Regions from separate parts of the Streptomyces sp. NPDC045701 genome, predicted to be linked through region 1. Evidence: predicted binding sites of a transcription regulator. Region 1 holds the regulator's gene; the other holds the start of a gene.

Region 1 (14,600 bases):
CCGAACCCGGACCGGGTGGTCATCGAGATCGCCCTGACCCGGGCGATGGGCCGCGCCTGAGCCCGGACCCCGGGGCGCCGGACCCGGCGGCGGACGTACGCGGACAGCACAGCGGCGCCACCGTGTTCAGGTCCACGATGGCGCCGCTGTGTGGGGGAAGCACCTGAGCGATCTACAACGACGGGGGAATCGCTCAGGCGCTGCGGGGGGTGGCGGTGGTGGTCTCCGGCTCGACCAGCTGGTGATCACGCTGGTCGAGGTTGACGAAAATCATGCCGTACCGGATGGCGCACCGGACGGGCTGCGGAGCTCCGCGGGGCCGCCGGAGGCATCGGTACGCTCGAATGTCCTCGTCTTCTCCGCGCGTGATGACGATCGGCTCCCCGAAGAGGGTGACCATCAACGAATCGCCACTGTGCGGCACAGCAGTGACGAGGTCGATGAAATGCCACCCGGACCGGTAAGCGGATGCCATCTCGCGCCGGAAGCGCGAGTCGTCGGGAACGTTCATGCGCCGGGAACGTGCCAGGCGGGGTCGGTGTCGGCCGGGCCCGACAGTGCGGGCGCGGCGTGCCAGCCCGGGTCCGGCGGCGTGGTCACAGCGGTCTTGGGAGCCGCATGCCAGGCCGGATCCTCGGCCACCCCCAGAACCCCTACCGCGCCGGCAGCGATGAACGCACTGGCAACCACTGCGCGTATGAGTCTCTTCGTCATCACCGAGCAACCTCACTTGAAGGCAACGTCTCTTTCCAACCCCCGCGGGTACGACGATTGCTCACTCTCCACGCTTCCACCACCTACGACAGGCATCATGTTCCTGAGATGCAGGAGCCTGGGGGTGTACAGATGAGCGCGAAATGGGACAAGCAGGGGCACCCCCATTCCCACACAGAGTTGTGCGAGGCGGGTTCCGAGCTCTACGCCAACGCCTTGCGCAGCGGACGAATACCCCGGTCAGAGGCGGATGAGGTGCCCTGCCTCCTCGACCTGGCCCTGCTCCACCCCGACCCGGACGACGCCCAGTGGCTGCGCCCCGTCCCGCCCTCCTCGGCGCTGGCCCAGCTGCTCCAGCCCATCGAGCGCGAGATCCTGGAGCGTAGACGTCTCACGGTCGAACTGTCCGACGCGTTCGAGCCATTCATGGCGATCAGCGCGCAGAACGCCCCCACCACGCACGCCATCACCGTGCTCGAGGGGCTCAACCGCATCAACGCCACGCTGGACCGCGTGATCTCCGGCTGCGAGAAGGAACTGCTCACCGTGCAGCCGGGCGGCGGACGCCCCGCCCAGGCCCTGAGCGAGGCGCTGCGCCGGGTGAAGCCCCTGCTCGGCCGGGGCGTGCGGATGCGCACGCTCTACCAGCACACCGCGCGGCACACCGAGTTGACGCTGACGTACCTCGACCACGTGGGCCCCGAGGTGCAGGTGCGCACCCTGGAGCAGATCATCGACCGGCTGATCATCGTCGACCGCGAGGTGGCCTTCGTCCCGGCGCGCAGCGACCGCCAGGTCGCCCTGGAGCTGCGCCACCCGGGTCTGGTCGCCTACCTGGCCGGGGTCTTCGACCAGTTCTGGCAACTGGCCGTACCCATCAACGAGCAGATCCCCTACGACCTGAAGTCGGACGGCATCAGCGGCGTCCAGCGCTCCATCGCCAAGCTCCTCGTCGAGGGCCACGTCGACGAGGCGATCGCCCGCCGCCTCGGCATGAACGTCCGGACCTGCCGCGCCCACATCGCCAAGCTCGCCGCCGTCCTCGGCAGCGGGAGCCGCGCGCAACTGGGGTACCTGATCGCCCGGTCCGGCATCCTGGAGCAGGACCACTGACCGCGCGCGACCACGCCCCGCCAGGCAAGATCGGCAAGACGCCCCCTACGGCCGGTCCTCCGGCTTCCAGGGCGTGACCTCCAGCGTCCCGGTGTTGCCGAGGTCCAGCGGCCCGCCGTCGGCCGGGGCCACCGTCTGGGCGGCCGAGCCGGGGCCGGGGGTCACCCGCAGATAGGTGCCGTTCGTCGCCACGACGTCGGTACGGGTCACCGTGTTGCGCCACACCACCGACGCGCGCGCCTGCCCGCCGGGTGCCAGGACGAACGTGGACGGCCTGGCGGAGCTGTCGACGCTCGACCCGCGCCGGACGGTGACGTCCAGCTTCTCGCGGCGCTCATCGAGCAGCTCCACGGCCGGGTACCCACTCACCTCGAACGGCTTCGTGCCGCAGTTGCGCAGGGTCAGTCCCAGCGCCCGCAGGCCCATCGCCGCCTCGGTCGTCCCCGTCCCGACCCGCACCCCGGAGGCCGGACAGTCCGGCTCGGCCGTCCGGGGCGGCTCGGGGGCCGTCCGGGGCGGCTCGGGGGCCGTCCGGGGCGGCGGGCCCGGCAGCGACGGCCCGGAGGGCGGCGGGGGCGTGGCCGGGCGCGCGGTGATCCGTTCCGGCAGGGGCGCGTCGCCCGTCTCGTCGTCGCAGCCCGCCCCGAGGGCGGCCAGCGCCACCAGGGCCGCGCCGGCGCTCAGCCGGCCGCTCAGGGTCCCCCGTTTCGTACGCACGCCCGGATCATCGCACGCGCGGCCGACCGCCAGAGCCCGACCGGAGAACCCGGCCGGAGCACTCCGACGGGAGATCCCCGGCCCGGAAGACCGGCACCGCCGCGGCGCCCGGAACGCCGGACGGCCCCTTCCGCCGCTGCGGAAGGGGCCGTCCCCGAAACGTCAGGTGTGCTCGCCGCGCCTGGGCGGCCGCCACACCACCAGGGCGCTCGCCTGCTGCACGTCCTGGTAGGGGACCAGGTCGCGGCGGTACGAGGCGTGCACCTGGGCCTCGCGCTGCCGCATCGCCGCCGCCGCGCCCTCGACCGCCGCCGACAGCTCCGCGACCCGGGACTGGAGGGCGGCGACCTGGTTCTCCAGCTCGATGATCCGCTTGATCCCCGCGAGGTTGATGCCCTCGTCCTGCGACAGCTGCTGCACCTGTCGCAGCAGTTCGATGTCACGTGCCGAGTAGCGCCGGCCCCGCCCGGCCGTACGGTCCGGCGAGACCAGGCCCAGCCGGTCGTACTGGCGCAGGGTCTGCGGGTGCAGTCCGCTGAGCTGGGCCGCCACCGAGATGACGTACACCGGTGTCTCGTCGGTCAGCTCGTACGGATTGCGACGGCGTCCGTCCATCTCAAGCCCCCTTCGCGGCCTGGAACAGCTCGGCCCGCGGGTCCTCACCCGCCATGGCCTCCCGGTACGTCTCAAGCGCCTCGCGCGCCTTGTCGCCCAGGTCCTTGGGCACGGCCACCTCGACGGTGACCAGCAGGTCCCCGCGCGTGCCGTCCTTGCGGACCGCCCCCTTGCCCCGGGCGCGCATGGTCCGGCCGTTGGGCGTACCGGCCGGGATCTTCAGCGTGACCGCGGGCCCGCCGAGAGTGGGCACCCTGATCTCGCCGCCGAGCGCCGCCTCGTCGAACGTGACGGGCACCGTGACGGTCAGGTTGTCGCCCTTGCGGCCGAAGACCGGGTGGGCGCCGACGTGCACCACCACGTACAGGTCGCCGGCCGGGCCGCCCCGCTCGCCGGGCGCCCCCTTGCCGCGCAGCCGGATGCGCTGCCCGTCGGAGACGCCCGCGGGGATGCGGACCTGCATGGTGCGGGACGACTTGGCGCGCCCGCTGCCGTGGCAGACGTCGCACGGGTCCTGGGCGATGAGCCCGCGGCCCTTGCAGTCCACGCACGGGTCGGTCAGCGAGAAGGAGCCGCTGCCGCCGCGCGAGACCTGGCCGGTGCCGACGCAGGTCGGGCAGACGCGCGGCGTGCCGTTCTTGTCGCCGGTGCCCGAACAGGCCTTGCAGGGCTGCTGGCTGGACATCCGCAGCGGGACCGTGGCCCCGTCCACCGCCTCGGTGAAGCTGAGCGTCACCTCGGACTCGATGTCCTGGCCGCGGCGCGGCTGGGTGCGTGTGCCGGCGCCGCCCCGGTTGAACAGGCCGCCGAACACGTCCCCGAGGCCACCGCCGAAGCCGCCGGCCCCGCCGGCTCCACCGGCACCGCCCTGGGCGCCGCCGAAGAGGTCGCCCAGGTCGAAGTTGAACGTTCCGCCGGCGCCGGCGCCCGGACCGGCGCGGAAGCCGCCGTTGCCGAACAGGGCGCGGGCGTCGTCGTACTCCTTGCGCTTCTTGGGGTCGCCGAGGATGTCGTTCGCCTCGGAGATCTCCTTGAAGCGCGCCTCCGCGCCCGCGTCACCCTTGTTGGCGTCCGGGTGGAACTCGCGGGCGAGCTTCCGGTACGCCTTCTTGATCTCGGCCTCGGTGGCGTCCTTGGGGACGCCGAGAACCTTGTAGTAGTCCTTCTCCACGAAGTCCTTCGTGCTCATCGACGTCCCTCCTTCCGATCACCGGTCAACGCGTCAGCCCTCCTCGGGGCCACCGCTCTCCTCGTCGGCCGCCTTCGGCTCCTCCTTGGGCGCCTGGGCCGCCGGGGCGGCGCCGGGCTGGGGCTCGGCCACCGCGACACGGGCGGGCCTGATGGTCCGCTCGCCGATGCGGTACCCCGGCTGCAGGATCGCGACACAGGTCGTCTCGGTGACGTCCGGTGCGTACGAGTGCATCAGCGCCTCGTGGATCGTCGGGTCGAAGGGCTCGCCCTCCTTGCCGAACTGCTGCAGGCCCATCTTGGCGGCGACCGTCTCCAGCGATTCGGCCACCGACTTGAAGCCGCCCACCAGCTCGCCGTGTTCACGGGCGCGGCCGATGTCGTCGAGCACCGGCAGGAGCTCGGTCAGGAGGTTCGCCACGGCGATCTCCTTGACCGTGACCCGGTCGCGCTCGACCCGGCGGCGGTAGTTCTGGTACTCGGCCTGGAGCCGCTGGAGGTCCGCGGTGCGCTCGCCGAGCGCGGTGCGGGCCTGGTCCAGCTGGGCCGTCAGGCCGGCGACGGTTGCGGTCGCGTCCCCTGCCGGGGCCGCCGGGCCCTCCTCCGCGGCGTTCGCGGAAGGAGTGGCGCCGGCGGGCTCGGCGGCGTCGTCAGGCGCGGCGCCGGAGGGGACGTCGGGCTTCTCCTCGAAGCCCGGGGTCTCCTCCGTCATGCGGCCCCCTTCGGCTTCTCGTCGTCGACGATCTCGGCGTCGACGACGTCGTCGTCAGCGGCGGCGCCCTGGGCGGCACCCGGGGCCTCACCGGCACCGGCGGCGCCACCCGCGGCCTGGGCGTCCGCGTACATGGCCTGCCCGAGCTTCTGGGAGACCGCCGCGACCTTCTCGGTGGCGGTGCGGATCTCCGCGGTGTCCTCGCCCTTCAGCTTCTCCTTGAGCTCGGCCACCGCCGTCTCGACCTCGGTCTTGACGTCGCCCGGGACCTTGTCCTCGTTGTCCTTGAGGAACTTCTCCGTCTGGTAGACGAGCTGCTCGCCCTGGTTGCGGGTCTCGGCGGCCTCGCGGCGCTTGTGGTCCTCCTCCGCGTACCGCTCGGCCTCCTCACGCATCCGGTCGACCTCGTCCTTCGGCAGCGAGGAGCCGCCGGTGACGGTCATCTTCTGCTCCTTGCCCGTGCCCAGGTCCTTCGCGGTCACGTGCATGATGCCGTTGGCGTCGATGTCGAAGGAGACCTCGATCTGCGGGACGCCGCGCGGGGCCGGCGGGAGGCCGGTCAGCTCGAACATGCCGAGCTTCTTGTTGTACGCCGCGATCTCGCGCTCGCCCTGGTACACCTGGATCTGCACCGACGGCTGGTTGTCCTCGGCCGTCGTGAAGATCTCGGAGCGCTTGGTCGGGATCGTGGTGTTGCGCTCGATCAGCTTGGTCATGATGCCGCCCTTGGTCTCGATGCCGAGGGACAGCGGGGTCACGTCGAGGAGCAGGACGTCCTTGACCTCACCCTTGAGGACACCGGCCTGGAGCGAGGCGCCGATGGCGACGACCTCGTCCGGGTTCACACCCTTGTTGGCCTCCTTGCCGCCGGTCAGCTCCTTGACGAGCTCGGCGACGGCCGGCATGCGGGTGGAGCCACCGACGAGGACCACGTGGTCGATCTCGGAGAGGGCGATGCCCGCGTCCTTGATGACGTTGTGGAACGGCGTCTTGCAGCGCTCCAGCAGGTCCGCGGTCAGCTGCTGGAACTGGGCGCGCGTGAGCTTCTCGTCCAGGTGCAGCGGGCCCTCGGCGGACGCCGTGATGTAGGGCAGGTTGATCGAGGTCTCGGTGGACGAGGACAGCTCGATCTTGGCCTTCTCGGCGGCCTCGCGGAGGCGCTGGAGGGCCATCTTGTCCTTGGACAGGTCCACGCCGTGACCGGAGTGGAACTGCTTCACCAGGTAGTCGACGACGCGCTGGTCCCAGTCGTCACCACCGAGGTGGTTGTCACCGTTGGTGGCCTTCACCTCGACGACGCCGTCGCCGATCTCCAGCAGCGAGACGTCGAAGGTGCCGCCACCGAGGTCGAAGACCAGGATGGTCTGGTCGTCCTTGTCGAGGCCGTACGCGAGGGCGGCGGCCGTCGGCTCGTTGACGATGCGCAGGACGTTGAGGCCCGCGATCTCACCGGCCTCCTTGGTCGCCTGACGCTCGGAGTCGTTGAAGTACGCCGGGACGGTGATCACCGCGTCGGTGACCTTCTCGCCCAGGTAGGCCTCGGCGTCACGCTTCAGCTTCTGCAGGATGAAGGCGCTGATCTGCTGCGGGTTGAAGTTCTTCCCGTCGAGCTCGATCTTCCAGTCCGTGCCCATGTGGCGCTTGACGGACCGGATGGTCCTGTCGACGTTCGTGACCGCCTGACGCTTGGCCACCTCGCCGACGAGCACCTCGCCGTTCTTGGCGAAGGCGACGACGGACGGCGTGGTCCTGGCGCCCTCGGCGTTGGTGATGACGGTGGGCTCGCCGCCTTCCAGAACGCTGACGACGGAGTTAGTCGTGCCCAGGTCGATGCCGACCGCACGTGCCATTTTCGATTCCTCCAACTGACTTGAGTGGAACAGGCTCAAGGATGCACGACCCGAGGAGCAGAGTCAACAGAGTTGAGCCGACCGCACTCAACTTCACTGGACGAACCCATGGCAGAGCGACCGCCCGGGCGACTCACCAGCGACCGCACGAGCGACCTCCGAGCGACCGCACGACCCGCCGCATACCCCGAACCACTACCACCTCACACACAACCGTGCGATCGTGCAAACAACGAAACAAAAGCCGCATTTATCGCAAAGTCGTCAGGTGTGTGTCCCATGCGCCCCTCCCCCCACCCCAAGCGCATCCTCGATCTGGCCCTCGGCTCCGCCCTGCTCGCCCTCGCCGCCCCCCTGCTCCTCGCGGCCGTCGTCGCGACCGCGCTGAGACGGCCGCCCGGGGGCGTCTTCGCGACCGCGACGAGAACCGGGCTGGGCGGCCGGCCCTTCACCCTGCGCTACCTGCCCGTCCGCCGCTTCCGCCTGGACGCGCTCTCCCGCCTGCCCCATGTCCTGCGGGGCGAGATGTCGCTGGTCGGCCCGGCACCCCTGCCGCCCGACCACCCCGCCGCCGCGGCTCCCTGGCGCCACCGCGTCAGACCGGGGCTGACCGGCCTGGCGCAGGTCCGGCGCGCCTCCGCGCTGCCGTGGGACGAGCCGCTGCTGCTCGACCAGCACTACGTGGAGCACGAGTGGATCGGGCTCGACCTCGCGCTGCTGCTGCGCACCCTGCGCACATTGCGGACCGTGCCCGGTCAGGCTCACCTGAGCGACGCAGATCACCGCCTGCGCGGCTACAGTGCGGCGGAATAAGTGGGTACGCTCAGCACGGACTGAATAAGTTACCGCTTAGTAGTAGTGCCTAAGCCCTCCCACCCTCGCAGGCCCGAGGAGCCTCCATGCAACTCGCCGCGATCATTGTGTCGCTGACCCTGACCGTGGTCGGCGTTGCGCTGCTCGCCCGCGCCATCGGCCAGTTCGTCCGCTACTTCAAGCTGGGCCAGCCGGTCCCCGCCGGCACCCGGACCGACAACCCCTACCAGCGCAGCGTCACCCTGGTGAAGGAGTTCCTCGGTCACACGCGGATGAACCGGTGGGGCATCGTCGGCATCGCCCACTGGTTCGTGGCGGTCGGCTTCCTGACGCTGCCGCCGACGATCGTCACCGCCTACGGCCAGCTGTTCCAGGCCGACTGGACGCTGCCGGTGATCGGCGGCTTCCTGCCGTACGAGCTCTACATCGAGTTCATCGGCGCGATGACCACCCTCGGCATCGCCACGCTGATCGTCATCCGGCTGCTGAACCTGCCCTCGCGGCCCGGCCGCAAGTCCCGGTTCGCCGGCTCGAAGATGGGCCAGGCGTACTTCGTCGAGTACGTCATCCTCGTCATCGGCCTCGCGATCTACGTCCTGCGCGGCCTCGAGGGCGCCCTGCACCACGTCGACCACTACGAGGCCGCGTACTTCGCCTCGTACCCGCTGGTCCTGGCCCTCAAGGGCCTGAGCGTGGGCGCGCTGCAGAACCTGGTCTACCTCTTCGCCATGATCAAGCTGAGCACCACCATGATCTGGATGATCACGGTCTCGCTCAACACCAACATGGGTGTGGCGTGGCACCGCTTCCTGGCGTTCCCGAACATCTGGTTCAAGCGCGAGGCCGACGGCTCGACCGCCCTCGGCGCGCTCCGGCCGATGACGTCCGGCGGCAAGGAGATCGACTTCGAGGACCCGGGTGAGGACGACGTCTACGGCGTCTCCCAGGTCGAGCACTTCTCCTGGAAGGGCATCCTCGACTTCTCCACCTGCACCGAGTGCGGCCGCTGCCAGTCGCAGTGCCCCGCCTGGAACACCGGCAAGCCGCTCTCCCCGAAGCTGCTGATCATGTCGCTGCGCGACCACGCGCACGCCAAGGCGCCGTACCTGCTCGCCGGCGGCGGCAAGACCATGGAGGGCGACGAGAAGGCCTCCGAGGAGGCCCTGAAGGACGTCCCCGCCTCCGCCCTCGCCGAGGCCGAGCGCCCGCTGATCGGCACGCTGGAGGAGAACGGCGTCATCGACCCCGACGTGCTGTGGTCCTGCACCACCTGCGGCGCGTGCGTGGAGCAGTGCCCGGTCGACATCGAGCACGTCGACCACATCGTCGACATGCGCCGCTACCAGGTGATGATCGAGTCCGCGTTCCCGTCCGAGGCGGGCACGATGCTCAAGAACCTGGAGAAGAAGGGCAACCCCTGGGGGCTGGCCAAGAAGCAGCGCGTGGAGTGGACCAAGGAGGTCGACTTCGAGGTCCCGATCGTGGGCAAGGACGTCGAGGACCTCTCCGAGGTCGACTACCTGTACTGGGTCGGTTGCGCGGGCGCCCTGGAGGACCGGGCCAAGAAGACCACCAAGGCCTTCGCGGAGCTGCTGCACATGGCGGGCGTCAAGTTCGCGATCATGGGCGGCGACGAGAAGTGCACCGGTGACTCCGCCCGCCGCCTGGGCAACGAGCCGCTGTTCCAGCAGCTCGGCCAGGAGAACGTCGCGATGCTGAACATGGCGTTCGGCGAGGACGACGACGAGCCTTCGACGAAGAAGCCCAAGGCCGCGAAGAAGATCGTCGCGACCTGTCCGCACTGCTTCAACACGATCGCGAACGAGTACCCGCAGCTGGGCGGCGAGTTCGAGGTCATCCACCACACGCAGCTGCTCCAGCACCTCATCGACGAGGGCAGGCTGACCCCGGTGACGCCGGTCGACGGCCTGATCACGTACCACGACCCGTGCTACCTGGGCCGGCACAACAAGGTCTACACGCCGCCGCGCGAGATCATGTCGGCCGTCCCCGGCCTGCGCCAGCAGGAGATGCACCGCCACAAGGAGCGGGGCTTCTGCTGCGGCGCCGGTGGCGCGCGGATGTGGATGGAGGAGCGGATCGGCAAGCGCATCAACACCGAGCGCGTCGACGAGGCGCTGTCCCTCAACCCGGACATCGTCTCCACCGCCTGCCCCTTCTGCCTCGTGATGCTCACGGACTCCGTGAACGGCAAGAAGAACGACGGCAAGGCCAAGGAGAGCCTCCAGGTCGTGGACGTGGCCCAGCTGCTGCTGGAGTCCGTCAAGACGCCCGCGGAGCCCTCCGCGACGGAGGAGACGGACAACGAGCCGGAGCCGGTGAAGTAGTCCGTCGTAGTCCGACCCAGTCCGATCCGGCTCGGTCGTACGAGAACGGCGCAAGCGGCCGGACCCGCCCCGAGGGGGTGGGTCCGGCCGTTTCGACTCACCGCGCGGGAGAGCCGGGGGCGGTCGCCGCCGCGGTGCGGCGTGGTGGCCGTCGCGTCGCGGGCACGACCGCGCCCACGAAGCCCCGTACCGCCCATGTGACCTACGCCTCAGCGCGGTAGCGGGCGACGATGAACAACCGCATACGCGACCAAATCGGTCATGATTCCACGATTCCGACCCTTAGGGGATGTCACAGCTCGGCAGCAAAGGAGCCCCTCGCTCCCGGCCCCGTCCACCGGACACGGCGCGACCGGGTACGTTCGGTGGCGTGGCTGGATTCAGGATCGGACGCGGCCGGGACAACCGCACCCCGCGACAACAGCAGCAGGCGCCCTACGGCGGTGCGGCGGCGCCGCCCCCGTACGCGGGGCCGCAGCAGCAGTGGCACCAGGGGCAGCAGGGGCAGCACTACGGACAGCCCCACGGGCAGCCCCAGGGGCAGCAGCCGTACGGCGAGCCGGAGTACTTCGGCGACCCCTACGCGCAGGGGCACGCCGCTCCCCCGCACGACCCGTACGCGGCGAACAACCCGGGCCACACCCGGGCGTTCAGCATCCACGACGAGGCGTACGCCGCCGGACCCGACGCGTACGGCGACGGCGCCACCTACCAGGCCGGCGCCCCCGCCGCCCAGGCGGGCCCGCGCCTGCACTGGAAGCAGCTGCTCAGCGGCATCGTGATGCGCCCCGGCCCGACGTTCTGGCAGATGCGCGACCACGCCGTGTGGGGCCCGGCGCTGGTGGTCACCTTCCTCTACGGCCTGCTCGCCCTCTTCGGGTTCGACCAGGCCCGCGAGGAGACGATCAACGCCACCCTCTCCACGGCCATCCCCTCCGTCCTCATCACCGGCGTCATGTTCGTCGTCGGTGGCGCGATCCTCGGCGCGGTCACACACACCCTGGCGCGTCAGCTCGGCGGCGACGGCTCCTGGCAGCCGACGATCGGCCTCTCGATGCTGATCATGTCGATGACCGACGCGCCCCGCCTGATCTTCGCCCTCTTCCTGGGCGGCGAGAACACCCTCGTACAGGTCATCGGCTGGCTGTCCTGGCTGGCGGCCGGGGCGCTGTTCACGTCGATGGTCAGCAAGTCGCACGACCTGCACTGGCCGAAGGCCCTGGGCGCGTCGGCGATCCAGCTGGTGGCCCTGCTGTCGCTGATCAAGCTGGGCACCCTCTGACGGTCGCCCGGACACGCGGAAGGGCCCCCACGGCGCACGTGGGGGCCCTTCTCCGTACTCCCTGGCCGCGCACTCCGTACCCACCCCGGCCGCGGCACCGTCGCGGCGTGGGTCAGGCGTCCAGCACCTGCCCCGAGCGCTGCACCACGGGCTTCTCGACGCTCCACGGGAAGTTGATCCACTCGTCGGTGCGCTTCCAGACGTACTCGCACTTCACCAGCGACTGCGACTTCTCGTAGATCACCGCGCTGCGCACCTCGGCGACCGTGCCGAGGCAGAAGTCGTGCACCAGCTTCAGCGTCTTGCCGGTGTCGGCGACGTCGTCGGCGATCAGCACCTTCTTGTCGCTGAAGTCGATCGCGTTGGGCACCGGCGCGAGCATGACCGGCATCTCCAGCGTGGTGCCCACACCGGTGTAGAACTCGACGTTCACCAGGTGGATGTTCTTGCAGTCCAGCGCGTACGCCAGCCCGCCGGCCACGAACACCCCGCCACGGGCGATGCTCAGCACGATGTCGGGTTCGTAGCCGTCGTCGGCGATGGTCTGCGCGAGCTCGCGGATGGCGGTGCCGAACTTCTCGTAGGTCAGGTTCTCCCGTACGTCACTCATTGCTCACACCTGCGTCCGATGGAAGTTCTGGAAGGACCGCGAGGCGGTCGGCCCCCGCTGTCCCTGGTACCGCGATCCGTACTTCTCAGACCCGTACGGGTACTCGGCCGGCGAGCTGAGCCGGAACATGCACAGCTGCCCGATCTTCATGCCCGGCCAGAGCTTGATCGGCAGCGTGGCGAGGTTCGACAGTTCGAGCGTCACGTGCCCGGAGAAGCCCGGGTCGATGAACCCGGCGGTCGAGTGCGTCACCAGACCGAGCCGGCCGAGGGAGCTCTTGCCCTCCAGACGCGAGGCGAGGTCGTCGGGGAGGCTGATCACCTCGTACGTCGAGGCCAGCACGAACTCGCCCGGGTGCAGGATGAACGCCTCGTCACCCTCCGGCTCGACCAGCCGCGTCAGGTCCGCCTGCTCGACCGCGGGGTCGATGTGCGGGTAGCGGTGGTTCTCGAACACCCGGAAGTAGCGGTCCAGCCGCACGTCGATGCTCGAGGGCTGCACCATGGAGTCGTCGTACGGGTCGATGCGGACCCGCCCGGCGTCGATCTCGGCCCGGATGTCCTTGTCTGAGAGAAGCACGCCCCGAGGATACGCAGAGCGCGCGGGCCCGCCCCAATCGGACAGCCTCCGCGCGCCCTCCCACCACGTGCTACTGCCGCTGCAGCTCCACGGGCACGGCCACCGGTACGGCCTGCCGCAGCCGCGCACACCGCGGGCACCGCAGCAGCCGCCCCGGCCCGATCCGGCCGGCCCCGAGCTGCTGCATCGGGAACGAAGCGGTACTGAACACGTGCCCCTCGGCACAGCGGACGACGGTGCGCTCCATGGAGTCCATCAAGTCCCTTCCCCAACAATGCGTGGACGAGAAAGCCACATTAGGGGATCAACGGGACACCACTCCAGGCGGCACTCCGCCCCCACACCGTATGCCCCAACTCCCGCCCCACGCACCTCGATCCGTCCCCCACACAGCACAAAGACCCCGCGGCGCGATACACCGGGGGCCTGCCGATAAGGTACAGTGAGCGACGTTACGACACCGGTCCTCCGGTGCGTATTACGCGGGTGTAGTTTAATGGTAGAACATGAGCTTCCCAAGCTCAGAGCGCGGGTTCGATTCCCGTCACCCGCTCCACGCAGAAGGCCCAGGTCATCGACCCGGGCCTTTCTTGTTGTCCGGACCAGGTCACTGGATCCCGTTTTCGATGCCCGGTCCTCTTTCCGGCTCCGGATGCGCACCAGTTGGTGCGGCGAGTTGCGGTCAACGGGTTCCTGACGGTGACAGGGGCCCGAACGGAGGCTTCGGGTCCTGTCCACGCAGGGCGTCCCCGGCCCGGATCATGCCGGTTCTTCGCGGTCCGTGACTCGTTCGGGAAGCGTGGCGACCAGGATGTCGGCGGCCTGGGTGTCGTTACCGGCGTCGACCGCACGGGACATGGCGTCGTGCGCCGCGTCAGGTGTCGTGTCCGGCGGCACCACCAGGAGGGCGAAGTGGTCGTTGTCGCCGCGTGTGATGAGGACGGTGTCGTCGCCGATGGCGAAGGAGTCGAGGTGCACGACCCGGTCGTCGACAACCACACGTGTCGGGACCTCCTCCCAGGCGGCGGTGTCCAGGCCGACCCGCGTGATGGGGCCGAGGTGCGTGGTGAGGGCCTGGATCAGAGCGGGCAACTCGGTCGCGACATCCCGGGAGCGGGGCCACCACGCGCCGTCGAGGGCGCCTTCGCGGGAGTGCGTCGTCTGCAGCCGGAGCAGGGCGGCGCCCGGCTTCACCGCTCGATGGATCTCGTCCGGAAGGACCTTCCGAGGGTTGGGAGTGCCGGATTCGGCCATGGTGGTCCGCCTGCCTACGCGGGGCCGCCGACACCTCGTGGTCGGCGCGATACCGCCGTAGTCTCACGGTACTCCGCATAGCTGTGACCAGGCCCGCGACCACCGGCCCGAGTGGTGTTCCCGCTCGGATACCGCCTGGTCGCACACCCCTCGCCCGGCCACCGGGCGGAGTACGCTGAGGGTACCGGGAGTAACTCGTACACCCGCTTCCCAGCGGACGTCGTTTCCGGCGATCAAGGCACTGGGCCCCCCGCAGGGCGGCCCGGAGACGGGCCCGCCTCATGACGACCGCCGACCAGGAAGTGACACGGGCGCCCGGCCCCGGCGAGCACCACGGACGCAACACACGCGTCATGGTGAACCCCACCCGCCGGCCCGTCGTCCCGCACAGGGTTCCGGTCACCGGGCACACCGCGCACGTGGGCTGGTTCACCGAACTTGATCCCGACAAGCTGATCCTGCTCTTCTACCTCGTCGGCCGCTGCGACCCGCTGGTGATCCCGCCCGAGACCGAACCGGCCGCAGCCGCCCGGCTCGTGACCACCGCCACGATCCCGTGTCCCACGAGGCCGCGACCGGCCGCCGTATGCGGGACACCCGCAGCGAGGACTCCCGGGAGACCGACGGCGGGTCCTTCCTGCCGCCCGTCCGGCACCCGGTACCCGGCCGTCGGAGCACGGATGATCCCCGCCGGGGAACACGGGGAGATGACGACACGGAGACCCTGGTCACGCTCGCGACGCTCGCCCTCCCGGCCATCACCGGGCCCCCGGCCACGGCCACCACCAGGCCGGCGGGGCAACGC
Region 2 (14,600 bases), on a different contig from region 1:
CCAGGGCGCGGAACCGGTCGCGTGGCAGGGCCGGCTCGACGCCGTACGCGCCGAACCGGACGCCGTCGAGGAAGGCCCTCTCGGCCCCTGGCTCCGCGGCCCCCGCGCCCGCGCGCTCGCCACGGCCCGGCTGGCCGCGGGCCTCCCCCTGCTGGTCTGGGCGGTCGGCCGCCGCAGCCCCGGCTGGGCGGCCACCGCCGCGCTGCTGATCGCCCGGGGCGCGCTGGGCCTCGCCCACGACCGCCTGCGCACTCCGGCCGCCCTCGGCGCCGGGAGCGCCCCGGCCGGACGGTGACTACTCCTCGTCGTCCTCGTCGTCGAGCCGGGCCAGCCAGGTGGCCAGCCGCTCGACGGGCACCTCGAAGTCGGGGTTGAGGTCGACGAACGTACGCAGCTGCTCGGCGAGCCACTCGAAGGTGACCTCCTCCTCGCCGCGCCGCTTCTCCAGCTCCTCGATGCCACGGTCGGTGAAGTACAAGACGTGCTCCTGATGCCTGCTCGGTGTTCCCCCCAGGGTAGGACGTCCCCCGGCCCGCCCACCCCGCCCGGGTACGCCGGAGGGCCCGGCCCCGCGTGGTGCGGGGACGGGCCCTCCGGTTCAAAGGGGTGCCGGTCAGGCGTCGAAGACCTCGTTGACCAGCTGTGCCTGCTCGGCCTCGTGGCGCTTCTTCGAACCCACCGCCGGGGACGAGCCGTGCGGCCGCGAGATGCGGCGCAGGCGCTCGCCGTGCGGGATGTCGGCACCGACCGCCAGGTCGAGGTGGTCGATCAGGTTGAGCGCGATGAACGGCCAGGCACCCTGGTTCGCCGGCTCCTCCTGGGCCCACAGGTACTTCTCGGCGTTCGGGTACTTGGAGATCTCGGCCTGGAGCTCCGCACCAGGCAGCGGGTAGAGACGCTCCAGGCGGATGATCGCCGTGTCCGAGACGCCGCGCTTGACCCGCTCGGCGTCCAGGTCGTAGTAGACCTTGCCGGAGCAGAAGACGACCTTGCGGACCGCGTTCGCGTCCACCGACTCGTCACCGATCACCGGGCGGAAGCCGCCGGTGGTGAACTCCTCCGCCTTCGACGCGGCGGCCTTCAGGCGCAGCATCGACTTCGGGGTGAAGACGACCAGCGGCTTGTGGTGCGGGTTGTGCACCTGCCACCGCAGGAGGTGGAAGTAGTTCGACGGCAGGGTCGGCATGGCGACCGTCATGTTGTTCTGCGCGCAGAGCTGGAGGAAGCGCTCCGGGCGGGCCGAGGAGTGGTCCGGGCCCTGGCCCTCGTAGCCGTGCGGCAGCAGCAGCGTGACGCCGGAGGTCTGGCCCCACTTCTGCTCGGCCGAGGAGATGAACTCGTCCACGACGGTCTGCGCGCCGTTGACGAAGTCACCGAACTGGGCCTCCCACATCACCAGGGCGTCCGGGCGGGCCAGCGAGTAGCCGTACTCGAAGCCCATCGCCGCGTACTCGCTGAGCAGCGAGTCGTAGACGTTGTAGCGGGCCTGGTCCTCGGAGAGGTACTGGAGCGGGGTGTGGTCCTCGCCGGTCTCCTGGTCCACCAGCACCGCGTGACGCTGGCCGAAGGTGCCGCGGCGGGTGTCCTGGCCGGCGAGCCGGACCGGGGTGCCCTCCATCAGCAGCGAACCGATGGCGAGGGTCTCGCCCATGCCCCAGTCGATCGTGCCGTCGTCGATGGAGGCGGCGCGGCGCTGGAGCTGCGGCATCAGGCGCGGGTGCACCTTGACCCGGTCGGGGATGTTCACCTGCGACTCGGCGATCCGCTTCACGACCTCCTGGGAGACCGCGGTGGTGACGGCGACCGGGAACTCGGCCTGCGGCTCCGGGCTGTGCGCCGTGCCGGGCTGCGAGGTGGCCTCGCGGACCTCCGCGAACACCTTCTCCAACTGGCCCTGGAAGTCCTGGAGCGCCTGCTCCGCCTCTTCCAGCGTGATGTCGCCGCGGCCGATCAGCGACTCGGTGTACAGCTTGCGCACCGAGCGCTTCTTGTCGATGAGGCTGTACATCTGCGGGTTGGTGAACTGCGGGTTGTCGCCCTCGTTGTGGCCGCGGCGGCGGTAGCAGATGAGGTCGATCACGACGTCCTTGTTGAACGTCTGGCGGAACTCGAAGGCGAGCCGCGCCACGCGGACCACGGCCTCCGGGTCGTCGCCGTTCACGTGGAAGATCGGCGCCTCGATCATGCGGGCCACGTCGGTCGCGTACATCGAGGAGCGCGACGACTCCGGGGCGGCGGTGAAGCCGACCTGGTTGTTGATGACGATGTGGACCGTGCCGCCGGTGCGGTAGCCGCGCAGCTGCGACATGTTGAGCGTCTCGGCGACGACGCCCTGACCGGCGAAGGCCGCGTCACCGTGCAGGGCGACGGGCAGGACGGTGAAGTCCGTGCCGCCCTTGTTGATGACGTCCTGCTTGGCGCGGACGACGCCCTCCAGGACCGGGTCGACCGCCTCCAGGTGCGAGGGGTTGGCGACCAGCGAGACCTTGATCTGCTCGCCGTCCAGGCCGGTGAAGGTGCCCTCGGCGCCCAGGTGGTACTTCACGTCGCCGGAGCCGTGCATCGACTTCGGGTCGAGGTTGCCCTCGAACTCGCGGAAGATCTGCGCGTACGACTTGCCGACGATGTTCGCCAGGACGTTGAGCCGGCCGCGGTGGGCCATGCCGATGACGACCTCGTCGAGGCGGGACTCGGCGGCCGAGTCGATGACCGCGTCCAGCAGCGGGATGACGGACTCGCCGCCCTCCAGCGAGAACCGCTTCTGGCCGACGTACTTGGTCTGCAGGAACGTCTCGAACGCCTCGGCGGCGTTGAGGCGGCGCAGGATGCGCAGCTGCTCCTCGCGCTCGGGCTTGGAGTGCGGGCGCTCGACGCGGTCCTGGATCCACTTGCGCTGCTTGGGGTCCTGGATGTGCATGAACTCGATGCCGGTGGTGCGGCAGTACGAGTCGCGCAGCACGCCGAGGATGTCGCGCAGCTTCATCATGGACTTGCCGCCGAAGCCGCCGACCGCGAACTCCCGCTCCAGGTCCCAGAGCGTCAGGCCGTGCTCGGTGATGTCCAGGTCGGGGTGCTTGCGCTGGCGGTACTCCAGCGGGTCGGTGTCGGCCATGACGTGGCCGCGGACCCGGTAGGAGTGGATGAGCTCGAAGACGCGCGCGGCCTTGGTGACGTCGTCGTCGTGCGACGCGTCGATGTCCTTGAGCCAGCGGACCGGCTCGTAGGGGATGCGCAGCGACTCGAAGACGTCGTCGTAGAAGCCGTCCTCGCCGAGGAGGAGGTTCGCGACGATGCGGAGGAACTCGCCCGACGCGGCACCCTGGATGACCCGGTGGTCGTACGTCGAGGTGAGGGTCATCACCTTGGAGATGCCCAGCTTGTTCAGGGTGTCCTGCGACGTGCCCTGGAACTCGGCCGGGTAGTCCATCGAACCGACGCCCATGATGACCGACTGACCGGGCATCAGGCGCGGCACGGAGTGGACGGTGCCCAGGCCGCCGGGGTTGGTCAGCGAGACGGTGACGCCGGTGAAGTCGTCCATCGTCAGCTTGTTGTTGCGGGCGCGGCGGACGATGTCCTCGTACGCCTGCCAGAACTCGAAGAAGCCGAGCGTCTCGGCCTTCTTGATGCCCGCGACGACCAGCTGCCGGTCGCCGTTCGGCTTGACCAGGTCGATCGCCAGGCCGAAGTTGACGTGCTCCGGCTTGACCAGGACGGGCTTGCCGTCCTTCTCGCCGTACGAGTAGTTCATCGACGGCATGGCCTTGATGGCCTGCACCATGGCGTACCCGATGAGGTGCGTGAAGGAGATCTTCCCGCCGCGGGCGCGCTTGAGGTGGTTGTTGATGACGATGCGGTTGTCGAACAGCAGCTTCACCGGGACGGCGCGGACCGAGGTGGCGGTCGGCAGCTCCAGGGAGGCGTTCATGTTCTTGGCGACCGCGGCGGCCGGGCCGCGCAGCGGCACGTACTCGGGGCCGGCGGGGGCCTCGGTGGCGGGCGCGGCCTTGGCGGCCGGCTTGGCGGCGGGCGCGGGCTGCGGGGCCGGGGCGGCGGCCTGAGCCGGAGCGGCGGCGGGCGCGGGCTTCGCGGCGGGAGCAGCGGCCTGTGCGGGTGCCGCTGCTGCCGGCTGCGCCGGGGTGGCCGGGGCCGGAGCCTGCGGAGCCGGGGCCTGGGGGGCGGCGGTGCCCGCAGCCCCCGCGGCCACGGCACCCTCACCCGCGGGCTTGTCCGCCGAGCCGGACGAGGAGCCCGGCTTGTAGTCGGCGAAGAAGTCCCACCAGGCACGGTCGACCGAATTCGGGTCCTGGAGGTACTGCTGGTAGATCTCGTCGACGAGCCACTCATTGGCACCGAACGCGGCGGCAGGGTTCGAAGGACCCTGCCCGTCTTGGTCGGTCGAGATACTCGAGTTACTGGGGGACTGAGACGACACGGCGGCAACCGCCCTCTTCCGCTTCACAAGGTGATGGACAGCGGAAATAAAGGCTACGCCTCCCCGGCCGGGACGTGCAGGCCGGGCAGGCCATCGTCGCGTAGATCACATCCGGAGAGGTGTTTCGGCGCTGGAAATGGCGGGAAACAAGCATGGTTGCCCTGTGAATGGGTACACGAACGCGCGGCTGTGGCCACCAGGGGCGCGCAGCCTCGACCACGTCCTGCACAGGTATACGCAGAACGCGCGCTTCCGGTTCGAACCCTACGTCAACCGCGCGGCTGCGGGATCCCTGGAAGAGTGACCTGAATCCGGCATCCACGTGCGGATTCGGCCACTCCGATGCGCCCGCCGTGCAGATCGACCGCCCACCGGGCGATCGCCAGGCCCAGGCCCGTACCGCCGTCGCTGTCCGGGCCGTGCGGCGAGGACACACCGCCCCGGTTGAACCGCTCGAAGACCTTGTGCCGCTCCGACTCCGGGATGCCCGGCCCCTCGTCCACCACTTCCAGGTCCAGCGACTCCGGCTGCCGCCCGCGCCGGGCCCGTACCGTCACGCGGCCGTGCGGCGGCGAGTGCTTCACCGCGTTGTCGATCAGGTTCGCCACCACCTGGTGCAGCCGCTCGCTGTCGGCGTGGGCGGTCAGCTCGGGCGGCGACACGTCCAGGTGCAGATGCACGTCCGTACGCGTGTGACTGCCCGAGCCGGAGCTCAGGCCGCGCTGCGCGGCGGCCAGGTTGGCTTCCTTGAGCACGCCCGACAGGTACGGCCACACCTCGAAACGGCGCGACCGGAGCGGTACGACACCGTTGTCCAGACGTGACAGATCCAACAGCGTCTCCACCAGCCGGCCCAGCCGCTCGGTCTGCTTCAGGGCGGTGCGCATCGTCTCCGGATCGGCGGCCGAGACCCCGTCCACCACGTTCTCCAGCACCGCGCGCAGCGCCGCGATCGGCGTGCGCAGCTCGTGCGAGACGTTGGCCACCAGCTCCTTGCGGTGCCGGTCCACCGCCTCCAGGTCGTCCGCCATGCGGTTGATGGTGGAGGCCAGGTCGCCCAGCTCGTCCCGGCGGTCGGCGCCGCGCACCCGGCGGGTGTAGTCGCCGTGCGAGATGGACTTCGCCACCGTGTTCATCTCGTCCAGCGGTGCGGTCAGGCCGTGCGCCACGAACTGGGTGATCAACAGCGTCGCGATCACCGAGAAGACGGTGATGAAGCGCAGCTCGGTCTCCGTCCGCAGGGCCACCATCAGCAGCCCGGTCGTGATGAAGACCGAGACGACGACGAGTGTGCACAGTTTGGTCTTGATCGAGACCGAGACCGAACGCAGCCGGGACCGGAGCGATGTCATGGGGCAGGCGTCTCCAGCGCGTAACCGACACCGTGGACGGTGCGGATCCGCTCGGCGCCGATCTTGCGGCGCAGCGCCTTGATGTGGCTGTCCACGGTGCGGGTGCCCGACGCGTCCGCCCAGTCCCAGACCTCCGCGAGGAGCTGCTCGCGGGAGAGGACCGCGCGGGGCGTGTTCGCCAGGCAGACCAGCAGGTCGAACTCGGTCGGCGTGAGGTGGACGTCCTCGCCCCTGACCCGGACCCGCCGCTGCGCGTGGTCGACCTCCAGCTCGCCGAGCCGGAGGATGCCGCTGCGCGGCGTGACGGCGGCCAGCGCCGCCCGCTCGACGCGCCGCAGCAGGACGTGCACCCGGGCCGCGAGCTCCCGCATCGAGAACGGCTTGGTCATGTAGTCGTCGGCGCCGACCCCGAGGCCGACCAGCATGTCGGTCTCGTCGTCGCGCGCCGTCAGCATCAGCACCGGCACCGGCCGCTGGGCCTGCACCCGGCGGCACACCTCCAGGCCGTCGAAGCCCGGCAGCATGATGTCGAGCACCATCAGGTCCGGCTGCCACGCCTCGGCGGCGTCCACGGCCGCCGGGCCGTCGGTGGCCGTCTGCACCAGGAAGCCCTCGGCCCGCAACCGGGCGGAGATGGCCTCGACGATGGTGGTGTCGTCCTCGACGACCAGCACGCGGCGCTGTGTACCCGGCGCTGCCGCCGTGCCGGTTTGGCTGGTGTGTGTCTGCTCCATCGCCCCGCCCCTGTCGCGTCCTGCGCGAGCGTGTAGATCCGTGTGTTCGGTCAGCAGCGTAAAGGCACCGACCGCGTCCCGGCTACGCAGGGCGAACGGCGAGGTGGACGACGTCCGGTACGCCCCGGGCAACCGGCACCTCTTCGGTTCTTACCCCGCTGAACCCGGCATTCCGCAATGACTCTTCGAAATCGGCGGACGGCCGGGCGGACCAGACGGCGAGCACTCCGCCGGGGTTCAGCCGGGCCGCGCAGGCCGCCAGACCGGCGGGCGAGTAGAGGCCGTCGTTGTCCTCCGTGACGGTCCAGCCGGGGCCGTTGTCGATGTCCAGGCAGAGGGCGTCGAAGGTGTCGGGGGAGCTGCGGACGTACTCGACCAGGTCCGCCCGGACCAGCACCGTTCGGGGGTCGGCGAGGGCCTCGCCGGAGATCCGGGCGAGCGGCCCCCGGCGGTGCCAGTCGATGATCGCCTCCTCGCGCTCCACGACCGCGATGCGGCCCCAGGCGGGCTCGGCGGCCGCGTGCGCGAGCGAGAACCCGACGCCGAGCCCCCCGACGAGGACGGCGGGGTGCGGGCGGGCCCCGAGCGCCCGCAGGGCGGCCTCGACCAGCAGCCGCTCGGACCGGCCGTCGGAGGTGTCCATCAGGAAGGTGCCGTTGGCGATGATCTCGAAGTCCTCCCCGCGCCGGCGCAGCACCACCTCGCCGTACGGACCCTCGCGGCGGTCGAGCGTCTCGGGTGCGGGTGCGGTCGTGGGGGTGGTGAGGGGCGTGGTCACGGGAGTCGTCGCAGCCATGATCCTCAGCGTAGCGAGGGGCGCGGGGCGGGCGGCGGCCGTTGGCCGGCTTCCGCCACGGCGGCCGGGAGCACCCCGCCGGGGACCGGCACGACGGCTCCGGCCCGGGTCCGGCACCTCCCGGCGGGCGGGAGGGCGCGGACCGGGGGGGTGTGATCCATGTCATGGACGGGGGCGCACATGATCGCGCCGGCCGGGGCAAGAGGTGACCCGGGGGCGTTGTGCGTGTGGTTCGTCGGTGAGGAAGGGGCGGGACGGTGCTCCAGCTCCGGACGCGTGGGACGGATGGCGGCGTCGAGTCGCTGCGGGTCGTTCCCGGCCCGCGAACGGCCCCTGAGGCGGCCCCCGCCGCCGTCGCGACCGTGCGCGCGAGCACCGCGGCGACCCGCGCCCCCGGCCGGCTGAGGCGTGCGGGGCGGTTGCTGCCCACACCGGCCGGCACACCTTTCACCTTCGGCTACACCCTGCTTTTGGTGGCCACGTCGCTGTTCGCCGAGTACGGCGACCCCGGCACCGTCGCCGGTCTGCTGCACGCCTCCAGCACCGACGTCGCCCACCTCTTCCGGACGCCGCTGCTGGTGCTGGTCGCCAGCGCGCTGTGGGTGGCGGGCGGCCTGTTCTCGGCCTGCGCGGTCGGGTTCGTCCTCGTCCTCACGGCGCTGGAACGCCGCATCGGCGCGTGGCGGACGGCGGCCGTGTTCCTGGTGGGGCACGTGGTGGCGACGCTCGCCACGGAGGTCCCGGTGGGGCTGTCCGTACTGGCCGGGCACCTGCCGGACACGTCGCTGCACCGGCTGGACTACGGCATCAGCTTCGGGCTGCTGGCGTCCGTCGGGGCGCTGGCGGGGCTGCTCGCCCCGGTGGCGCGCGGCATGGTGCTGGTCTGGGTGTCGGTGATGCTGCTCCAGGACCTGGTGGCGTTCGAGGATCCGCTCACCAACTGGGGCCACCCGCTCGCGCTGCTGATCGGCGTCGGTTTCTGGCCGCTGCTGCGCCGGGTCCGGTGGGGCTCCTAGAGCGTCCGGGTACTCAGCGGCGTCCGCCCGCCGGGCGTCGCGGGGCCGGGGCCGGCGCCTCGCGGACGCTCCTCAGGACCGGACGATCCCGGTCAGCGGTCCTTGGTACCGCCACCCCAGCGCCGTGTAGAGCGCCCTGCCCCGGGTGGTCGCGCCGAGGATGCCCGTGGTGGCGCCCGCCTCGGCGCCGACCGCCTCCAGTGTCCGCATCACGACGCGGCCGAGGCCCCGCCGCCGGTGGGCCGGGTGCGTCTCGACCTGGTCCACCACCGCCGTGGCGCCGGTCGCCGCGATCTGCCCGCGGGCGGCGAGCGTCCCGTCGGGGGCCAGAATCCGGACGCGGACGACCCCGTCGGCGCCGGCGACCTCCCTCGCGTACCCCTCCGGGAGCGCGGGGGCGGCGGTGGCGCGGAGCGCGGTGAACATCATGAAGCCGGGGTCGTCCGGCACGGTCCAGCCGGGCGTGATCCAGTGGGTCACGTCCTCCGGCTCGGCCAGCACCTTGAGCCAGGCGCCCGGGACCGTGATGTCCTCGCAGAGCTTGCGCACGGACACCTCGTCGGGCCGGGGCAGGACGTGCCGGAACACGTGGTGCGGCAGGCCGACGTCGATGCGGTGGCCCCACGGCTCCTCGACGGGAGGCGGGGTGCCACGGGAGACGGCCCAACCCCGGACCCAGGCGGATGTAATGGCTGAAGAGTCCATAGGGCCATTACATCGTGGACGGGTGTGTGACGCCAGAGGGTTTCTGTCCGTCAAATGCTGACAAAAGGTGCGTAGTTGGGCACTCCTTGTTTCACTGTCGCCGAGGTCGCCGTACGGCGCCCGGCGTGGATCGCAGCGCACACAAGGAGACAGAACACAGCATGAGAATTCCGAGCAGCACCCTGAGGCGGCTGGCCGTCCCGGCCCTGGTCGCGGGACTCGCCCTCCCGCTCGCCGGCGCGACGCCGGCCGGCTCCGCCGCGGCGGGCGCCACGGTCACCCGCTACAGCGGCACCGTGACGCTCAACGCGCGCGGCGGTGTGGAGAACCGGGTCGGCTTCACCGCCAACGCGGCCCGCGAGCTGGTGGTCCGTGACGCCTCGGGCCTGAAGGTGGGCCCGGGGTGCCGGCGGGCGGGCACCGACGGCACGACCGCCGTCTGCGGTTCCCTGGCCGCCGTCACGCGCGTGCGGGCCATGGTCCGCGACGGCGACGACGTCGTACGGGTCGATGTGGCCGAGGCCAGCACGATCGACGCCGGAAACGGCCGGGACCTGGTGCGGACCGGCGCGGCGAACGACACCATCAACGTCCGGGACGGCGAGGGCGGCGACCGGGTGGAGAGCTGCGGCGGCGGCACTCACGACACCTTCTTCGCGGACGCCGCCGACGCCGTGCCCATGACCTGCGAGAACCGCTTCTTCGAGTAGGCCCGGCCCCGGTGGGCCCGTTCGGTCCGGGGCTGCGGCGCCCGCCCTGTGCGGCCGCCGCCCCCGGGCCGAGGCGTGCCGCCGGTTCAGGGGCGTGGCGCCTTCACGCCGTGCACCGACCGGTACTCGGCGGCCAGCCATGGCCCCAGGTCGTCCACGAGCGGGCCCAGCGCCGCCGCGTCGGCGCCCTCGGGGTGGCGTCCCACCGCCACGGCCGTCCGCATCAGCTCCGCCCGCCGCGGGTAGTACCCGGCGAACGCCTCCGCCATCTCGTCCAGATCGCTCGTCCAGTCGCCCCAGCGCGGCATCACCAGCGTGAAGCCGGTACGCACCAGACGCCGCCCCACCCGCCGGCCCAGTAGGACGCGTTCCCGGCCCGTCGGGGCTTCTGCCAGCCGGCGCCGCCAGCGCGGCAGAAGCAGATCCAGGTCGCCGTTGGTCTCGCGGGCCAGCAGCGAGGTGGGCCGGTAGTCCGGCAGCCGCCCGGCGAGGTCCTCGCCCAGCAGGGGAGTGCACAGGCAGGCGACGAGGAATCCCAGGTCGTACCGCTCCGGCTCGCTCAGCGCCGTACCGGCGCCGACCAGCAGGGCCCCGACGCCGTCGATCTGCGGGAAGGCGCCGTCCAGTTCGGCCTCCAGCTCCGCGACCGCCGCCCGGTCGGCGTCCGCCGGTTCCTCGCGCAGGACCACCAGCAGGTCGAGGTCGGAGACACCCGCCCTGGCGGTGCCGCGCGGAATGCTGCCGTACAGGTAGGCGCTGTGGAGTCGTGCGGGGCCGAAGGTCTCCCCGATCCGCACCCGCGCGGTGGCCACCACCGGGGCGAACTCCTCGGAGACGCGGTCGAGCGAGCCTTCGCGGGCGAGGGTTCCGTCGTCGTTCAGCACCCGCCCACTGTGCCCCTCCCCGGCGCGAAGGAGTGATCGCTCAGAGCGAACAGGGGCGGGGAACACCCCGGCTGTCACAAGCATTGAGTGTGTACAGCTCAACTTGACTGCCGAAGGGGAGATCATGGCTTCGACGTCCACACCGCTCACCCTGCCCGTGCTGCCGCTCGACGACGAGGTCGTGCTGCCCGGGATGGTGGTGCCGCTGGACCTGTCCGACACCGAGGTGCGCGCCGCTGTGGAGGCCGCCCAGGCGGCCGTCCGGTCCTCCGGGACCCAGGGCGGAAAGCCGAAGGTCCTGCTGGTGCCGCGCATCGACGGGACGTACGCGGGCATCGGCGTCCTCGGCACCGTGGAGCAGGTCGGGCGGCTCTCCGACGGCGACCCCGGCGCCCTCATCCGCGGCCGCGGCCGGGTGAAGATCGGCGCCGGTACGACCGGTCCGGGCGCCGCGCTGTGGGTCGAGGGCACCACCGTCGAGGAGACGGTGCCCGACCCGCTGCCCGGCCAGCTCGCCGACCTCGTCAAGGAGTACAAGGCGCTGGCCACCAGCTGGCTCAAGAAGCGCGGCGCCTGGCAGGTCGTGGACCGGGTGCAGCAGATCGACGGCGTCTCCGCCCTCGCCGACAACGCCGGATACTCGCCCTTCCTGACCGTCGCCCAGAAGGTGGAGCTCCTGGAGACCGAGGACCCCGCCGCCCGCCTGAGGCTCGCCACCGAGCAACTGCGCGAGCACCTCGCCGAGCAGGACGTCGCCGAGTCCATCGCCAAGGACGTCCAGGAGGGCGTCGACAAGCAGCAGCGCGAGTTCCTGCTGCGCCGGCAGCTCGAAGCCGTACGCAAGGAGCTGCGCGAGCTCAACGGCGAGAAGGACGGCGAGGAGTCCGACGACTACCGGGCCCGCGTCGAGGCCGCCGACCTTCCCGTGAAGGCACGCGAAGCCGCGCTCAAGGAGGTCGACAAGCTGGAGCGGTCCAGCGACCAGAACCCGGAGACCGCCTGGATCCGCACCTGGCTCGACACGGTCCTGGAGATGCCGTGGAACGAGCGCACCGAGGACAGTTACGACATCAAGGGCGCCAAGGAGGTCCTCGACGCCGAGCACGCCGGCCTGGAGGACGTGAAGGAGCGCATCACCGAGTACCTCGCGGTGCGCAAGCGGCGCGCCGACCGCGGCCTCGGGGTGGTGGGCGGGCGGCGCGGCGGCGCGGTGCTCGCGCTGGTCGGGCCCCCCGGCGTCGGCAAGACCTCGCTCGGCGAGTCGGTCGCGCACGCGATGGGTCGCAAGTTCGTGCGGGTCGCCCTCGGCGGCGTACGCGACGAGGCGGAGATCCGCGGCCACCGGCGCACCTACGTGGGCGCCCTGCCGGGCCGGATCGTGCGGGCGATCAAGGAGGCCGGCTCCATGAACCCGGTCGTGCTGCTCGACGAGATCGACAAGGTCGGCTCCGACTTCCGGGGCGACCCGGCGGCCGCGCTGCTGGAGGTCCTCGACCCGGCGCAGAACCACACCTTCCGCGACCACTACCTGGAGGTCGAACTCGACCTGTCCGACGTGGTCTTCCTCGCCACCGCCAACGTTCTGGAGGCCATTCCCGAGGCCCTGCTCGACCGCATGGAGCTGGTCCGCCTCGACGGCTACACCGAGGACGAGAAGGTCGTCATCGCCCGCGACCACCTGGTGCCGCGCCAGCTGGAGCGGGCGGGCCTGGAGAGCGGCGAGGTGACGCTGGACGAGTCGGCGCTGCGCAGGCTCGCGGGCGAGTACACCCGCGAGGCGGGCGTCCGGAACCTGGAGCGGTCGATCGCGCGGCTGCTGCGCAAGGTGGCCGCCCAGAGCGAGCTGGGCGACCGGGAGCTGCCCGTCACCCTCGGCGGGGGCGACCTGCGGGAGCTGCTCGGGCGGCCGCACCACGTGCCCGAGTCCGCCCAGGACCCGGCGGAGCGCCGCACCTCGGTGCCCGGTGTCGCCACCGGACTCGCCGTCACCGGCGCGGGCGGCGACGTGCTGTTCGTCGAGGCGTCGCTGGCCGACCCGGAGACGGGTGCGGCGGGGCTCACGCTGACCGGTCAGCTAGGTGACGTGATGAAGGAGTCGGCGCGGATCGCCCTCAGCTTCCTGCGCTCGCACGGCGCCGAGCTGGAGCTGCCCGTCACCGGCCTGAAGGACCGGGGCGTGCACATCCACTTCCCGGCCGGAGCGGTGCCCAAGGACGGGCCCAGCGCGGGCATCACCATGACCACCGCGCTCGCCTCGCTGCTGTCCGGCCGCCTGGTCCGTACGGACGTGGCGATGACCGGCGAGGTTTCCCTCACCGGGCGCGTGCTGCCGATCGGCGGCGTCAAGCAGAAGCTGCTGGCCGCGCACCGGGCGGGCATCACCACCGTGATCATCCCGAAGCGGAACGAGGCGGACCTGGACGACGTCCCGGCCGAGATCCTCGACAAGCTGGAGGTCCACCCGGTCACCGACGTCCGCCAGGTCCTGGACCTCGCTCTCGCCCCGGCGACCACAAAGGTGCCGCTGGCGGCCTGATCCCGAAGGCCCCGCCCCGGGGACGGACCCCACCCGTGGCCCGTCCCCGGCGGGGCCTGCCGCCGGGGCGGGACGCTCCCGGGTCCGGGTCCGGCGGCGGCCTACGCGCCGGAGGCCCTGAGCGCGCGGTCGTACAGGGCGCGGCTCCTCGCGTCGAAGAGGACGGCCGTCGACTCCTCGTCCGTGTCGCCGCCGCTCAGCACGCCGATCAGCCGGCCGTCGGCCAGCCACGGGCTGCCGCTCGTGCCGTCGAAGAAGCCGTCGCACTCCATCAGCAGGGAGCCGGCCAGATCCGGGTCCTTCCGGGTGTCGGTGGTGCAGGAGATCGGCCCGTCGGACGGGTTGCGGTCCTTGTTCGGGTACCCGACCACCGTCACGCGCCGCTCGGGAGCCGACGCCCAGTCCGGCCGGGCCGCGCCCACCACCTGCTGGACCTGGCGCCCGCGGCCGTCCGCTTCCAGGGTCAGGAAGGCGTAGTCGTGGGCGTCCGCCTCGTCACCGGCGGCCTTCCACGCGTCGGCGACCTGCACCGTACGGACCTTCCACGTGCCGTACGGGGTCGGGTTCGCGCCGCCGCCCCGGTACCCGGGTGCGAACGAGAAGCCGGAGCTCGCCGAGCCGTCCGCGAACACGCAGTGCGCGGCGGTCGCGACGACGTCGCCCTTCGGGCTGTCCACCACGCTCGCCGTGCACCAGTGGCCGTCCTCGTCGAGCAGCACCCCCACCGACCGCAGTCCGGCGGAGGGCACCGCCGAACGCTGCGGCGCCGGCCGGGCGCTCGCCGCACCCCCGGCCGCACCCCCCGCCGCGACCCCGGCCGTCGTGTCCGGGCGTGGGGCCGAAAGGGTCGGCCCCCCGCACGCGGTGGCGGTGGTCACGACGGCGACGATCCACGGCAACGGCCTTCTCCAGCGCATACGGCCCATCCTTTCCCACCGGCCCACCGGCCCACCGCTCAGCCATCCAGCCAGCCCCGCGACGACGCCCGCGCCCCCGCCTGGAACCGCGTCCGGGCGTCCAGCGACTCCAGCAGCCGGCTGATCCGCCGCCGCGCCGTGTGCACATGGACGCCCAGGCGCCGTGCGATCGCCTCGTCCTTCAGCCCCGCCGCCAGCAGCACCAGCAGTTCCCGCTGCGCCCCGCCCGGCCCGTCCCGCTCCTCCGCGCACAGCGGCTCGGCCCGCTCCCACACCGCCTCGAACAGCGGCAGCAGGACCCCGCACAGCAGCCCGTCGCCGACCACCAGCGCCGCCGCCCGCGGACCGGCGGCCTCCGTCGGCGGCAGCAGCGTGACGCGCCGGTCCACCCCGACCAGCTTCGCCGGCACACCAGGGGCCACCCGCACCCGCAGTCCGCGCCCCACCAGGCCGGTCAGGGCCCGTAGCCGCCCCGGGTCGGCGAGCCCCGACCGGTCGAGCACCGCCCGCACCCG

Evidence for each region. Region 1 encodes HspR, which represses chaperone genes until heat shock. Its sites were predicted from a motif close to TTGAGNNNNNNNNNCTCAA; they were not measured.
Region 2: lon (endopeptidase La) is a predicted target of HspR. The motif match lies at 10,716-10,734, and genes of this name have one in related genera.

What each region holds. Positions count from the first base shown of each region.
Region 1 is NZ_JBWKJV010000003.1:90,671-105,270, forward strand. Features, by position in the region: gene AC07DW_RS04535 (pyridoxamine 5'-phosphate oxidase family protein) at 1-60, shown strand, start outside; gene AC07DW_RS04540 (Rieske (2Fe-2S) protein) at 194-511, opposite strand; gene AC07DW_RS04545 (helix-turn-helix transcriptional regulator) at 847-1,827, shown strand; gene AC07DW_RS04550 (DUF4232 domain-containing protein) at 1,873-2,544, opposite strand; gene AC07DW_RS04555 (heat shock protein transcriptional repressor HspR) at 2,707-3,159, opposite strand; gene dnaJ (molecular chaperone DnaJ) at 3,161-4,348, opposite strand; gene grpE (nucleotide exchange factor GrpE) at 4,382-5,059, opposite strand; gene dnaK (molecular chaperone DnaK) at 5,056-6,909, opposite strand; gene AC07DW_RS04575 (sugar transferase) at 7,189-7,722, shown strand; gene AC07DW_RS04580 ((Fe-S)-binding protein) at 7,809-10,070, shown strand; gene AC07DW_RS04585 (Yip1 family protein) at 10,441-11,352, shown strand; gene AC07DW_RS04590 (phosphoribosyltransferase) at 11,465-11,962, opposite strand; gene dcd (dCTP deaminase) at 11,966-12,541, opposite strand; gene AC07DW_RS04600 (hypothetical protein) at 12,612-12,797, opposite strand; tRNA gene AC07DW_RS04605 (tRNA-Gly) at 13,024-13,097, shown strand; gene AC07DW_RS04610 (DUF5994 family protein) at 13,301-13,795, opposite strand; partial or broken gene AC07DW_RS04615 (DUF5994 family protein) at 14,149-14,283, shown strand.
Region 2 is NZ_JBWKJV010000009.1:113,543-128,142, forward strand. Features, by position in the region: gene AC07DW_RS13550 (hypothetical protein) at 1-295, shown strand, start outside; gene AC07DW_RS13555 (DUF6104 family protein) at 296-478, opposite strand; gene AC07DW_RS13560 (multifunctional oxoglutarate decarboxylase/oxoglutarate dehydrogenase thiamine pyrophosphate-binding subunit/dihydrolipoyllysine-residue succinyltransferase subunit) at 614-4,435, opposite strand; gene AC07DW_RS13565 (HAMP domain-containing sensor histidine kinase) at 4,705-5,787, opposite strand; gene AC07DW_RS13570 (response regulator transcription factor) at 5,784-6,521, opposite strand; gene AC07DW_RS13575 (spermidine synthase family protein) at 6,604-7,317, opposite strand; gene AC07DW_RS13580 (rhomboid-like protein) at 7,680-8,333, shown strand; gene AC07DW_RS13585 (GNAT family N-acetyltransferase) at 8,406-9,038, opposite strand; gene AC07DW_RS13590 (hypothetical protein) at 9,200-9,748, shown strand; gene AC07DW_RS13595 (nucleotidyltransferase domain-containing protein) at 9,835-10,632, opposite strand; gene lon (endopeptidase La) at 10,757-13,168, shown strand; gene AC07DW_RS13605 (trypsin-like serine peptidase) at 13,270-14,085, opposite strand; gene AC07DW_RS13610 (helix-turn-helix domain-containing protein) at 14,124-14,600, opposite strand, start outside.